2 linked regions of the Pararhizobium capsulatum DSM 1112 genome follow. The main gene of each other region encodes a partner of the protein of the gene in region 2 in a complex. Links are inferred from orthologs where the notes say so. Each region holds a gene or a part of one and is shown on either strand. Other genes may lie near its edges.

Region 1 (6,262 bases), 1.6 Mb from region 2 along the record:
TCTCGCTGGCGGGTGCCTGATCTTCCTGCTGCTGTTCCGGATCGGCTGCGGCTTCCTGAGTGTCGGCCGGCAGGGTGCCGATTTCCAGCTTGACGCTGATCGACTTGCCGTCACGCCACAGGGCGACATCGACGGTTGTTCCGGGACGCATCGTCGCGATCTTGCGGGCAAGCTCGCGCGGACCCTTGATCGGATCGCCATTGACGGCGGTGACGACGTCACCCTTCTTGATGCCAGCCTTTTCACCGGGCGATCCGGCCTGGGGTTCGACGACAAGCGCCCCGCTGGCCTCTGCCAGACCGAGCGAGTCGGCGATGTCCTTGTTGACCGGCTGGATCTGCACGCCGAGCCAGCCGCGCGAGACCGAGCCATCCTTCATCAGGTCGGCAACGACATCCTTGGCAACCGAGGCCGGGATCGCGAAGGCGATACCGACATTGCCGCCGGAAGGCGAGAAGATCGCGGTGTTGATGCCGACAACTTCGCCAGAGAGGTTGAAGGTCGGGCCGCCCGAGTTACCACGGTTCACGGCCGCATCAACCTGCAGGTAGTCGTCGTATGGGCCGGAGCCGATATCACGGCCGCGAGCCGAAACGATGCCCGACGTCACCGTACCGCCAAGACCGAAAGGATTGCCGACGGCAACGACCCAGTCGCCAACGCGAACCTTGCTGTCGTCAGCCCAGTTTACGTAGGTGAACTTGCGCTTGTCATCGACCTTCAGCACGGCCAGATCGGTGCGGCTGTCCTTGCCGATTAGCTTGGCATCAAGCTCTGTACCGTCGTTGAGAACGACCGTAAACGCAGAACCGTCGGAAACGACGTGATTGTTGGTAACGAGGTAGCCATCTTCGGTGATGAAGAAGCCGGAGCCCTGCGAGGTCGGACGCAGGCGGCCGGGGCCGGGCTTGCCGAGATGCGGACGGTCACGCTCAGCGTGGCGATCGCCACCACCGTTCGGGCCACCGAATTCACGGAAGAAACGCTTCAGCGGATGATCGTCCGGCAGTTCATCAAAGCCGGGACCGCCGAAGTCGAAGCTGAAGCCGTTGGACGCGTCGTCGGAAACAGGATTGGCGCGCGACTGGACACGAACCGAAACGACGGCCGGCGAAACGGCGTCGACTACGTCGGCAAAGCTCGGAACCTGCGGGGCTTCAACCTTGACCGGAGCGGCAAAGGAATGGGTGATGGCAGCGGGGATACCCGTCGACAGCATGACCGCCGCAAGACCGGCCACGGTCGATGTCTTCAACACGGTTTTCAGGGAGGGGCGCGAGGGCTTGAACATCGAATTTGCCTTTTCTCTTCTGGAACAGATCGCGAGGGGAAAGCGATCGTTGAGATAAGAAATAGGCGCAGCCACCTTACCGATGCGTGTCCGCCGAATGAATTTTTGGTAATGTTCGAACGGGCGAAAAATAATCCGCGATATCAGGTGGTTTCGTCCTTGAGCAACGCGTCGAGACGCGCCTTTTCATCGGAAGTCAGCGCGGTTCCGGTTATCTTTCCGGTCCTGCGACGCGCGGCAAGAGCCATTGCGATGGCGCCGATAACCAGCAAGGCCACGGGCGTTCCCCAAAGAACAAGCGTCTTGGTTTCAAAGCGTGGCTTCAGAAGGACGAATTCGCCGTAGCGGGACACGACATAGGCGATCACCTGCTCGTCACTATCGCCACCGGCAATGCGCTCCCGCACGAGTACTCTCAGATCTTTGGCGAGCTCGGCATTGGAATCGTCAATCGACTGGTTCTGGCAAACCATGCAGCGCAGTTGGCCGGAAAGCGCGCGGGCGCGCGCCTCGAGCGCCGGGTCCTTCATCACCTCATCCGGATTGACGGCAAATGCCGGCGCCGCCAACAGAAGGACGATCAGGGCAAGGATAGACCGACGCATCATTCGGCCGGCTCCAGGACAAGTTTCGGTTGCGGCTTCGCCTTCTTCGGCACCCCAACGCGGAGGCGCCTATCGCTGAGTGAAATAGCTCCACCAATCATCATCAGCACTGCCCCACCCCAGATGCAGAGGATAAACGGCTTCCACCAGATGCGTATCACCATCGCACCATCGGGCGCGGGATCGCCGAGCGAAACATAGAGTTGACTGGTGCCGAAGGTGCGGATACCCGCCTCCGTCGTCGGCATGCGACGTGCCGTGTAGATGCGCTTGGAGGACCAGAAGTCGCTCACCACGACACCGCCGCTCAGGATGTCGAAATGCGCGGACTCTTCCGTGAAGTTCGGCCCGTTGCCTTCGCGCATTCCGTCAAAACGCAGCGTAAAACCGCCCGCCTCGACCGTCGTGCCCGGCTTCATCTCGACGATCGTCTCCGTCTCGTAGGCAGTGACCGCCACGATCCCTATCAGCGTGACGCCAACGCCGGCGTGGGCAAGCGTTGTTCCGAAGGAGGAACGCGGCAGGCCCTTCAGCCGCGCCCACGCAGTTGCCAATGGCAACCTCCCGATCCCGGCACGCAAAACCAGATCGGTCAGAGAACCCGCAATCAGATAAATGCCCAAGCCGATACCGGCAGCCGCCATCACCGGCCCGCCATAGCGCGCATAGAACACACCGAGAGCAACCGCCAGCCCAAGCCCGATTGCCGCAAAGAGCCGCTGTGCCGCTCCAAGCAAATCGCCGCGCTTCCAGGCAAGCAAGGGTCCAAATGGAACCGCCAGCAGCAGCGGCAGCATCAGCAACCCGAAAGTCATGTTGAAGAACGGCGGTCCGACCGAAATCTTGGCGCCGGTCAATGCCTCCAGCGCCAGTGGATAGAGCGTTCCGGTGAGAACCGTTGCCGCCGCTGTCGTCAGGATGAGATTGTTATAGACCAACGCCCCTTCTCTCGAAATCGGAGCAAACAGGCCACCCGCTTTGAGCCGCACAGCCCTGAAAGCAAACAGCGAGAGCGCACCACCGATAAAGAGCACGAGAATGACGAGGATGAAAATGCCGCGGGTCGGATCATTGGCAAACGCGTGGACCGAGGTCAGCACCCCGGATCGCACAAGGAACGTTCCAAGCAGCGACAGGGAGAAGGTCAGGATCGCCAGAAGCACCGTCCATATCTTCAAGGCCTCCCGCTTTTCCATCACCAGCGCCGAGTGAAGCAATGCCGTGCCCGCAAGCCACGGCATGAAGGATGCGTTTTCGACCGGATCCCAGAACCACCAGCCACCCCAACCGAGTTCGTAGTAAGCCCAGTAGGACCCCATGGCGATACCGGCTGTCAGAAATGTCCAGGCGGCCAGCGTCCAGGGCCTCACCCAGCGCGCCCATGCCGCGTCAATCCGGCCGTCGATCAGCGCGGCCACCGCAAAGGAAAAACAAACCGAAAACCCGACATAGCCGAGATAAAGCAGTGGCGGATGGATCGCGAGACCCACATCCTGGAGGACCGGATTGAGATCGCGGCCTTCGCCCGGCGCCGGCATCAGCCGGTTAAATGGGTTCGAGGTCAACAGGATGAACAAACTGAAGGCGGTGGCAATCCAGGCCTGCACGCCGAGCACATTTGCCCGCAACGTATCCGGCAGATTGCGGCCAAAGACCGCCACAAGCGCGGAGAACAACGTCAGGATCAGCAGCCAGAGCAGCATCGAGCCTTCGTGGTTCCCCCAGACACCCGAATATTTATAGAGCAGCGGGATCATCGAGTGGGAGTTCTCCCACACGTTCGCCACCGAGAAATCGGACGTCACATGCGCATAGGTCAAAACCGCAAAGGAAAGCGCCACCAGTGCAAAGCTTGTGATTGCAGCGGTCGTGCCACTCTGCATCAGTGACCGCTCGCCCCGCCAGGCGCCGATAACAGGCAGCAGCGACTGCAGGATCGAGGTCGCAAGCGCCAGTACCAGCGCATAATGACCGAACTCGATAATCATCGGATCGTCTCCTTGCCGCCGAGCGAAACGCCCTGGGCCTTCAACCTGTCGGCCACGTCCTTCGGCATGTAGGTCTCATCATGCTTGGCAAGAACGGTATCAGCAACAAAGAGCTTGCCACCGGCATCAAAAGCACCTTCCGCCACGACCCCCTGGCCTTCGCGGAAAAGGTCCGGCAGAATTCCGGTATAACTTACGGGTACAGTGCTGATCGTGTCGGTAACCACAAAGCTGATCGTCGTACCCTCGCCACGTTTGACAGAGCCGTCTTCCACCAGCCCCCCCAGGCGAATGCGCGTTCCAGGTGCAAGCGTGGTCTTCTCAAGATCGCCCGGCACATAGAAATAGGCCACCGACTGGCTGAAGGCGAACATCACGAGCAGCACGGCTGCCAGGATGAAACCGACACCGCCGCAAATAACTGCCAGTCTCTTCTGCTTCCGGGTCATTTCACATCCTTGTCGGCGGAAAGGCCGAGTTCGCGGGCAAGCGCCAGCAGGCCGCGCCCCTCCTGGCTTTCCGCAGGAAACACCGCAAGTCCGCGGCGCAATGCCTCGCTCGCATCAGCCTTTCGGTCGAGCACGGTGTAGGAACGAATGATCCGCATCCAGCCTTCGAAATTATTGGGGTCCTGCTCCAGCTTTTCAGCAAGATTGGAGACCATGCCCTCGATCATCGCGTTGCGATCGGAACCGCTCATCGTCTGGGCAGCAGCAACATCCGCTTGCGTCGGATTGCCGGGTGCGCTCTGCGCACGCTCCCCCATCACTGCAGCGCCTTGCAATTCTGCCAGATGGCTGTTGACGAGTGGCAACCAAGGCGCTTCGGCCGGTGACGAGCGCACGAGCGCTTCAAAAGCGTTGCGGGCTTCCTCGGTCTTGCCCTGCTGCTTCAGACCCAGCGCCAGATAATATTCGGAGCGCGGGTCATCCGGCTCGATCGCCAGAGACTGCTTCAATGCCGCTTGGGCATCGACAGTCACCAACCCACCCGAAAGTGCAATCAGGCTCTCGGCATAGCCGCCCAGCCGGGCTGGAGTGGGCCCAAGAATCCGGATCGCATTCTGATATGCCGCGCCTGCGTCTTCCACCCGGCCTTCCCGAAAGTAGATCGGCGCCAGCAGGTCCCATCCCGCCCCGTCTTCGGGGTTCTTGACAAGATGCTGCTCAGCCTTGGCAACCAGAATGTTGATATCGTCGCCGGGGTTGGCAAGGCGAGCGGCGAGCGGCGCATCCGGCATGTCCGGACGCCCCGTCGCCAAGTAAAGACAGAGCCCCGTTAGCGGCAGAAAGACGATAACTGCAGCCTGTGCAATCCGGTTTGCCCGGCGCCTGGCAACAGGTGCAGCCATCTTGACGGCATCGCTTGCCACGAGCAACCGCCGCGCCACTTCAGCGCGTGCAAACTCGGCTTCGTCTCCGGAAATCAGACCATTGGCCGTGTCACGCTTCAGCTCGGCCAGCTGGTCGCGATAGACCTCGACATCGTGGGATTGCGGAATTTCGGTGCGCGCATCCGCCCGCATCAGCGGCAGAAGCAGAACGGCGGCGACAGCCGCCGTCAGGATGGGAACGAGGATCCAGAACAGCATGTGCGATCAATTACTATGCGCACCCCGGCTTTCCAACTGGAAAACCAGTTCTGGTCGAAATTTGAGGCGTTTCGCCGCAAGAGGACGTAATCGTCAGGTAAGAGGCGTCCAGCTGCCATCGCCGTTGCGGCAGGCCACGCCACGCGCAACATTGTCCTGCCCTTTGACCGAGACTGTGTGGCTGTACTGGCGGCAGTTCTGGGAACCAACCTGATAGGGGGCTGTCGCCACGACCGAACCACTGACGCCCGAGCCCTGCCACACGACAGGTTGACCGCCCGGCGCCGCCTCAAGCGCGCGATACTCGGCCTCAAGCGCGCGCTGGCGATCGGCCTTGCTCAAGGAAAGGTTGCTCTCGTGCCCGACGATGCCGCCGCCGAGGGCGGCGATATAGGATGCTGACCCGGCAGCGACCTGCGTGCTGCCCACTGCCCCAGTCGATGCGCAGCTGCCGAGCAGCAATGCGCAGCCCGCAAGCACAACACCTGCTCTTGCGGTCGCGGAAAGGGTCAAGCAGACGTTCTGGTTCATGATGCGGGACTATCCAGCTCTCGCGTTTGCGTCGTGTTCATCATCGCGCTTCCACTCTTCTGGGCCAAAGCACGACTCCGTGACTCCCGTCTTTTTTGCATTTGCTCAGCAGGCAGGCAACCTTTGATCCTTGGGGGTGCCGTATTCGCACAAGCTTTTGCTTATTTTGCAGACAACCCTGTCAAAAAAGTCACGTTTGTTTTGCAGTGCGGGTGAATAAAGCTCAGCTTACGCCCGGTAAAATGAGCTGCGCTCT
Region 2 (7,756 bases):
CCAAGCATAAGCTGCCGGTCTATTTCATCGGTGTCGGCGAGGGTGTCGATGATCTCGAGCCGTTCGAGGCCAGGGATTTTGCCGAGGCGATCGCCGGCATCCCCCATTGACCCGGATATAGTTTTGCCGTTTTGCTGATGTTATTGCCGGAGAAACCGATCGCGCCGTGATTGCGATCATACCGGGGCTCAAGGCTTGTCTGCCAAGGAAACTGCAATGTCGTCTATCGAGGCTGCAAAGCCGCGCAAGGAAATCAGCCCGCTTCTCAAGATGGTTCTGGAGCTTGGCCCGCTGGTGGTGTTCTTCTTCGCCAATGCGCGGGGCGAATGGCTGGGCGCGCATTTTCCGGCGCTGACTGAGCTCGGTGGTCCGATTTTCATCGCGACCGGACTGTTCATGGCCGCAACTGCTCTCGCGCTCACCGTGTCGTGGATATTCACCCGTACGCTGCCGATCATGCCGCTGATTTCCGGTATCGTCGTCTTCATTTTTGGCGCTCTGACGCTCTATCTGCAGAACGACACCTTCATCAAGATGAAGCCGACCATCGTCAATTCGCTGTTCGGTGTCATCCTGCTTGGCGGTCTGCTCTTCGGCAAATCGCTGCTCGGCTATGTTTTCCATTCTGCCTTTCGGCTGGATGAGGCCGGTTGGCGAAAGCTCACCATCCGTTGGGGCATCTTCTTCGTGTTCCTCGCCATCATGAATGAAGTCGTCTGGCGCAATTTCTCGACGGATTTCTGGGTGGCCTTCAAGGTCTGGGGCACGATGCCGATCACCGTGCTCTTCACGCTGTCGCAAATGCCGCTGATCATGAAGCACTCGCTCGACCAGGAAGCTGACGCTTGAGCGCCGTTTTGCCGAATCATGACAGGACGATGCGGCACACGACGCTCTGGCTGCTCGTCTGTCTCGCTGTCCTGATTGTTCAGGCATTGGCGCAATACTGGATGGGCCGCACGCCGATCTGCACCTGCGGCTACGTCAAACTGTTCGAACCGGTGGTCAACAGCCCCGGTAATTCGCAGCATCTGGCCGATTGGTACACGCCGTCCCACATCATCCACGGCTTCATCTTCTACGGCATTGCGCACCTGCTGTTTCGCGGAAAGCCGCTGGCGGCGCGGCTGCTATTTGCGGTGCTGATCGAAAGCGGTTGGGAGCTTCTTGAGAATTCGCCCATCATCATCGACCGCTACCGAACGGCGACCATCTCGCTGGATTATTACGGCGACAGCATCCTGAATTCGGTAATGGATACAATCTTCATGGCCGCTGGATTCTTCTTTGCCTGGCGTATGCCGGTGTTGGTCACGGTGGCCGTCGCTATCGTCTTCGAGCTTTTCACCGGCTGGCTGATCCGCGACAATCTCACACTCAACGTGCTGATGCTGGTTTATCCGCTGGAATCCGTGAAGGCGTGGCAGAGCGGGATCTAGCTCTTGCCTGCCAGCGCGGCTTCAATCGCCGGAAAGAGCCCTTCCTTCAGGCTGCGGTCATCGAATGGGCCGACGCGCTTGTACAGGATCGTTCCGTCTGCGCCGACGAGATAGGATTCCGGAATTCCGTAGACACCCCAGTCGATCGCCGCCTTGCCGCGCGGATCAACGCCGATGGCGGAGAACGGATTGCCGAGTTCGCCGAGGAAGCTCAGCGCGTTTCCCGTCTTGTCCTTGTAGTTGATGCCGACGACTTGCAGGCGTGGGTCTTTAGCGAGATCGAGGATTATCGGGTTTTCCTCGCGACAGGGAATGCACCAGGACGCCCAGATGTTGACGAGCGTCAGCTTGCCCTTGATCGCGGCGTCGGTGAGCGCCGGCATGGGGGCTCCGCTGAGGTTCGCGCCTTCGAGCGGTGGCATGTCGAGGCTCGGGGCTTTCGTGCCGATGAGAGCGGAAGGGATTTCGCTGATGTCGCGGCCGGAATCGAGCTGGCTCCAGAACACGGCGGCAAGGGCTCCAAAGATAGCAAGCGGCAGCAGCGCCAGCACATAGCGCGCCTTGCTCGGCCGTTCCGCGACTTCGCTGTTCGTTGTCCGGGTTTCGTCGGTCATGATGTGGGCTTGCCTTCGGACCGGCGGCGGATGCCGGCGTCTTCGAGCGTCTTTAATTCTCTCCGGCGTGCGCGACCGTCAAGGAATACCCAGCCGATCAGAGCCAGAATGAGAATTGTGGCAGCGCCGTAGCTTGCGGCGACATAGGCGAGATGTCCCGACATGCTCAAGCCTCCCGGCCAATATTACGCGCCGCCTGCCGGCGCAGTGCTGTGACCCGGCGGCGCAAGATTTCGTTGCGCATGGCAGCTATATGCAAGGTGAAGAACAAAAGGGTGAAGGCGATCGCCATCACCAGCAGCGGTCGCAGAAATTCGGGATCGATGGTCGGTCCACCCAGGCGCATGACGCTTGCCGGCTGGTGCAGTGTGTTCCACCACTCGACCGAAAACTTGATGATCGGGATGTTGACGAAGCCGATCAGGATGAGGATGGCGCAGACCTTGGCAGCCTTGCCGGGCTCGTCCATCGCCCGGTTGAGCGCGATGAGGCCGAGATACATCAGGAACAGTACGAAGACGGAGGTGAGCCGCGCATCCCAGACCCACCAGGTGCCCCACATCGGCTTGCCCCAGAGCGAGCCGGTAATCAGCGCCATCAGCGTAAAGGCCGCGCCGATCGGCGCGGCGGCCTTGGCGGAGACATCGGCCAACGGATGGCGCCAAACAAGCGTGCCGAGGGCCGAGATGGCCATGACCGTGTAACACATCATCGACAGCCAGGCGGCGGGCACATGGATATACATGATCCGCACGGTTTCGCCTTGTTGGTAATCACCTTCGGTGGTGAAGGCGAGATAGAGGCCGACGACAAAGAAAAGCGCGGTTACGCCGATCAGCCAGGGCAGGATACGCCCTGATAGCGCCAAGAACCGCGTCGGGTTGGCGAGGTCGCTGAATTTTCGGATAGCAAGGCTGTTGTCGGTCATGATGGTTCTTTAACGCGGATTGCTTCCTGCTTCAATTGATCGGGGTCAACCACATTTCTGTCAGTCTGACGAGGAACGCAGCGCCGCCGCCGCCGCGACGGGGCCAATCACCGCGAAGAACAGGGTGATGGCGATCAAGATCAGGAGCGGTGGCAGGAACGGGGCTGGGTCCTGTACCGCCGCATAGGCCGCGCTGACACCGAAGATCAGTACGGGGATGGCAAGTGGTAACACCAGGATCGAAACGAGTAGCCCACCGCGCGGCAGGGCGACGGCAATACCCGCTCCTGCTGCTCCGATGAAGGTGATGGCCGGCGTGCCGACCAGAAGCGTCAGCATGGTTGCGGCGATAGCAGTGCCGTCCATATTCATGAACAGGCCGAGCAGCGGGGCGGCAATGACCAGCGGCAGGCCGGAGGCTGTCCAGTGGGCGAGACATTTGACCAGCACTGTCAGCACCAGCGGCGTTTCCTGCATCAGGATCAGATCGAGTGACCCATCCTCACGCTCCGCTTGGAACAGCCGATCAAGGCCGAGAAGGCAGGAGAGCAGGGCGCCGATCCAGAGGATGGCGGGGCCGATGCGCGAAAGCAGGTTGAGGTCTGGCCCGACGGCGAAAGGCACGACGGCAATGACCGTCAGGAAGAACAGGACGCCGATCAGGGCGCCGCCACCGGATCGTGTTGAGAGTTTCAGGTCGCGGAGGAAGAGGGCGATCAAATGCTGTTCCTAGCTCGGAGCCACAGCTCTGTGCCTCAACCGCAAAAAGCATCAGGTTCGTGAAAAATCAAGCGGCGATAGCGGGAGCAAGGGTCAATCTGCAGATTACAGCGGCCTGTTACAAATGAAAGGCGATCTTAGTCGCAACTTTAGGAAGATATAATTACAATCGGATTGATCTTCCTGGTTTCTTACGAATGGAGAGGTGGACCTTGCCAGATCCTATACAAAGAACTCCTTCCGAACAGGTCGGCAAGCTCATTCTCGATGAATTTTTGATGCCGGATCGATTTGAACATCCAATAAGGCGCAGGGCAGCCGATGATCTTGCTCATTTGCATTCGAATTTGGCTAAAGAAGACAAGGCTGCCCTTTATCATGCAATGGATAAGCATATTGAACTTGGGTCAATGTTTGCACAAAGTGTAATAACCCAAAGTATAAAATCTGAAAATCATGAGCCAATAAAATCTCTGGAAATTAGAAAATTTGTAATTGGTCAGATACCAAACATAGAAAATAGCTATTATCAGGCTCAGATAATTTCTGAGGTTACTAAAGAAAAACTCACTCCACACCAGGCGTCCTTCGTTGTGAAGAATGTTTTGGACTATTTCGAAGATCAGATAAGAAACCTCCCGCAAAGCGAACGATATTCTCACGACGGAGATTTGGATTTAAGGTTTCACGCTCTTGAACACACAGCGGAATTCCATACAGACGCGGATAGGCGCAGGCTGGCAGAAATGGCGAGAGCCGATGCTAACCTTGATAACTGTCTTCAGAACCTGAACGAGCGGACTGCTTCAGCGGAAGGGCGACAAACCGCGTCAGAAAGGCATACTCAAAGCGTAGATGATCGGCACTATGACGAGAGGCCGCGAGGTGCAGAACGGGGTCGCTAGGGACAATAGTGGAGGGGGGAAATGGTTGAAGACCATCCTGAAAAAAAGACTACCGATAATGCTTCTGACGATTCCAGGGCCTTTGCTGGGCTCAAAGATCTGCCAACAGAATCCTTCATCGATCTGGCGACGCCACATGATGGTGACGACAGAAAATCTGTACGTGATCTTAACCTTCTTAGTCGCCTCAACAAAAATACGCATGCCATTATCAATGACCAAACTCATGCTTTGGGTCGGTATTACTCCACAATTGCTGCCGCAGGCAGATTGAAGAACGACCTGCATGCAAAGACCTTTCCTCAAGAGCTCATCTTCGATGACGTAAATTGGGATATCGGTTCAAATCCCACCGCAATCGATTGGATACGAACGGCCACGCCCGGGCTTGAATTGCTAACCCCAGAGGCTCAGACTCGGATCGTCCGGAATGTATTGGAAGGGCATGGGGCCGAACAGGGGGCTGCCGTCCTTGAGATGTGCGGTCACCTCGATAACCTTCATGACAGAGAAAGCATCAAAGCAATGGCATCATTGGCGATCGACCTGTTTGTGAACGCCGAAGAATGGGAGCAGGCAAGAAGCGACGACGGATGCAAGGCTGTCGCGCTGGCGTACAGGCATATAATGGATGAAGACATGAAAACCGCCAGGGGACAGCTCCACGAGCATATGGACGCCAAACCCCGAACTGCGCCGACAGCTGGTGAACGCCATCGTCGCACATAATCCAGGCATCCTGAGGCTCGATGAACCGCGAGCGCTGGTGGTCAAAGAGTTGCCTGAGTTAGATATCGACGCTACGCTCAAGGCCCTTGTCAAACCAGAACAAATGGAACGGACTGGAACCCGACCTGCCAAAAGTGATGCCGGTCGCCTCTTGCCTCAGTTTGAATCCTTGGCGAGAGCGGCGGGCTTATCAGGTTTTGACAAGGTCGCTAAGGCGAAACAGATTTCTCAGGCTATCGAAACAGAAGTCGACACTGCGCGGGCAGACCTGCGGTGGTCGACTCGCGAGAGGTCAGATCGCTCCCGATAGCCACACGATTTCGGTAAATCTAGAGGATGTCCGGTTCGGATTGAACCAGGGTATTCGCTAGATTCTTTTGTTTTCGTTTATCTTTTCGGGGAAAACGGTTTCCGCTTTTCCCTGACAAATTCTAGTCAGACAATCCAATAAAACCGGTCATTGCCAACTCAGAGGCGTTCTGAAGCGCAAGAGGCTGGTGCGTTGCAGCAAGTACGATGCCGCCACTCCTTTGGTGAGCGGAAATCAACTTTGCCAACAAAGTGTCCGCAGCGGAGTCGAGGGCTGCCGTCGGCTCGTCGAGAATCCACACCGGACGGTGGGCTACGAGCAGCTTGGCGAAAGCAATGCGACGCTGTTGGCCCGCCGACAGATAGCCAAAGGGCAAGTGGCCGATGCCCGGCAAGTCGACGGCCTCTTCTGCCTGGAAAACGCCCATACCAGTGCCATCTGCCGAATCACCCATGAACTTTTTCCAGAAGGTGAGATTTTCCTCCACCGTCAGTTCACGCTTCATGCCGTTGTGGTGTCCGAGATAATGGCAGAGCTCGCGGGGATGGCCGAATTCCTGGGTTCCTCCCGTTGCCGAAACGGTGCCTTCTTCCTGCAACAGCAGGCCCGCGACGACGCGCAAAAGGGTAGATTTTCCCGAGCCATTCGGACCCGTGATAATCAAGGCTTCGCCGGCTTCGAGAACAAAGGAAATATCCTTGAAAATCAGGTCCTCACCGCGTTTTGCGCCGAGTCCCGCGACGACGAGGCTGAGGGGCATTCATCTTCCTTTTACGACGTTCGTCGCAATGCAAAAAAATTGTCCCAATTTGGGGAATGTTGGTCTGGCACGTTTCTCAGAAATTATCTATAACCGCCCCAACACGCCAGCGGTCGGCGTGAATTTCATCCTAGCGCCGAACATGGAATGATTTCCACGTACGGACAGCGGAAATGGCCGTACCCGCATCCCATTTCGCGCTTTCATAGCGCTCGGGCGTTCGTACGTCAGTTGTTGGCGATCAGACGGAACGGGGTATCATCCAGTGTCCAAATCCCTTGACAGTTTTAATTGTCGTTCGACGCTTTCGGTGAACGGCGTAGGCTATGTCTACTATAGTCTGCCGAAAGCAGAAGCGAACGGCCTGGCCGGCGTTTCCAATCTTCCCTATTCGATGAAGGTGCTGCTGGAAAACCTGCTGCGCTTCGAAGACGGTCGTTCGGTCACCAAGGAAAATATCCTTGCCGTCGCCGAGTGGCTGAACAACAAGGGTCTCGTCGAAAACGAGATCGCCTATCGCCCGGCCCGCGTGCTGATGCAGGACTTCACCGGCGTTCCCGCCGTTGTCGATCTTGCGGCCATGCGTGACGGTATCAAGGCGCTCGGCGGCGATCCGGAAAAGATCAACCCGCTGGTTCCCGTCGATCTCGTTATCGACCACTCGGTTATCGTCGACGAATTCGGCACGCCCAATGCTTTTGCCCGCAACGTCGAGCTCGAATACGAGCGCAATGGCGAGCGCTACCGCTTCCTCAAGTGGGGCCAGCAGGCCTTCAAGAACTTTCGCGTGGTCCCGCCCGGCACCGGCATCTGTCACCAGGTCAATCTCGAATATCTGGGACAGACGGTCTGGACCAGGGAAGCAGACGGCGAGATCATCGCTTATCCGGATACCTGCGTCGGCACCGACAGCCACACGACCATGATCAATGGCCTGGGCGTTCTCGGCTGGGGCGTCGGCGGCATCGAGGCGGAAGCGGCGATGCTCGGCCAGCCGGTTTCCATGCTCCTGCCTGAAGTCATCGGCTTCAAGCTCACCGGAAAGCTCAAGGAAGGCGTGACCGCGACCGACCTCGTGCTGATGGTCGTGCAGATGCTGCGCAAGAAGGGCGTCGTCTCGAAATTCGTCGAATTCTTCGGCGCCGGCCTCGACAACATGACGCTTGCCGACCGCGCCACCATCGGCAACATGGGCCCGGAATACGGCGCGACCTGTGGCTTCTTCCCGGTCGATTCGGAAACCATCAACTACCTCACCATGTCCGGTCGCGAAGAACAGCGCATCGCCCTCGTGGAAGCCTATTCCAAGGCGCAGGGCATGTGGCGTGACGGTGATGGCGCCGAGCTGGTC

Evidence for each region. The genes of interacting proteins can lie anywhere in the genome.
Region 1: the proteins of ccmB (region 2) and ccmE are in contact, whole or in part, in a solved structure (PDB 8CE8), measured with the Escherichia coli proteins. The link is inferred for Pararhizobium capsulatum DSM 1112 from one-to-one orthologs.

What each region holds. Positions count from the first base shown.
Region 1 is NZ_JAUSVF010000001.1:1,803,597-1,809,858, reverse strand. What follows is about bases 2,608-5,590. They hold ccmE (cytochrome c maturation protein CcmE), read right to left. Parts: upstream 4,334-5,590; coding sequence 3,881-4,333; downstream 2,608-3,880. Other genes in these bases: QO002_RS08680 (RT0821/Lpp0805 family surface protein), read right to left, coding at 5,569-5,590; ccmI (c-type cytochrome biogenesis protein CcmI), read right to left, coding at 4,330-5,475; QO002_RS08695 (heme lyase CcmF/NrfE family subunit), read right to left, coding at 2,608-3,884. In the rest of the region: QO002_RS08705 (Do family serine endopeptidase), read right to left, coding at 1-1,291; QO002_RS08700 (cytochrome c-type biogenesis protein), read right to left, coding at 1,435-1,899; more of QO002_RS08695, read right to left, coding at 1,896-2,607; more of QO002_RS08680, read right to left, coding at 5,591-6,006; QO002_RS08675 (sensor histidine kinase), read right to left, coding at 6,230-6,262. UniProt on the Escherichia coli protein: Heme chaperone required for the biogenesis of c-type cytochromes. Transiently binds heme delivered by CcmC and transfers the heme to apo-cytochromes in a process facilitated by CcmF and CcmH.
Region 2 is NZ_JAUSVF010000001.1:170,992-178,747, reverse strand. What follows is about bases 1,872-4,850. They hold ccmB (heme exporter protein CcmB), read right to left. Parts: upstream 3,702-4,850; coding sequence 3,042-3,701; downstream 1,872-3,041. Other genes in these bases: QO002_RS00840 (hypothetical protein), read left to right, coding at 4,628-4,850; QO002_RS00845 (hypothetical protein), read left to right, coding at 3,914-4,606; QO002_RS00855 (heme ABC transporter permease), read right to left, coding at 2,220-2,981; ccmD (heme exporter protein CcmD), read right to left, coding at 2,050-2,217; QO002_RS00865 (DsbE family thiol:disulfide interchange protein), read right to left, coding at 1,872-2,053. In the rest of the region: signal recognition particle-docking protein FtsY, read left to right, coding at 1-110; QO002_RS00875 (septation protein A), read left to right, coding at 217-849; QO002_RS00870 (DUF2585 domain-containing protein), read left to right, coding at 879-1,439; more of QO002_RS00865, read right to left, coding at 1,436-1,871; more of QO002_RS00840, read left to right, coding at 4,851-5,335; heme ABC exporter ATP-binding protein CcmA, read right to left, coding at 5,767-6,405; aconitate hydratase AcnA, read left to right, coding at 6,671-7,756. UniProt on the Escherichia coli protein: Required for the export of heme to the periplasm for the biogenesis of c-type cytochromes.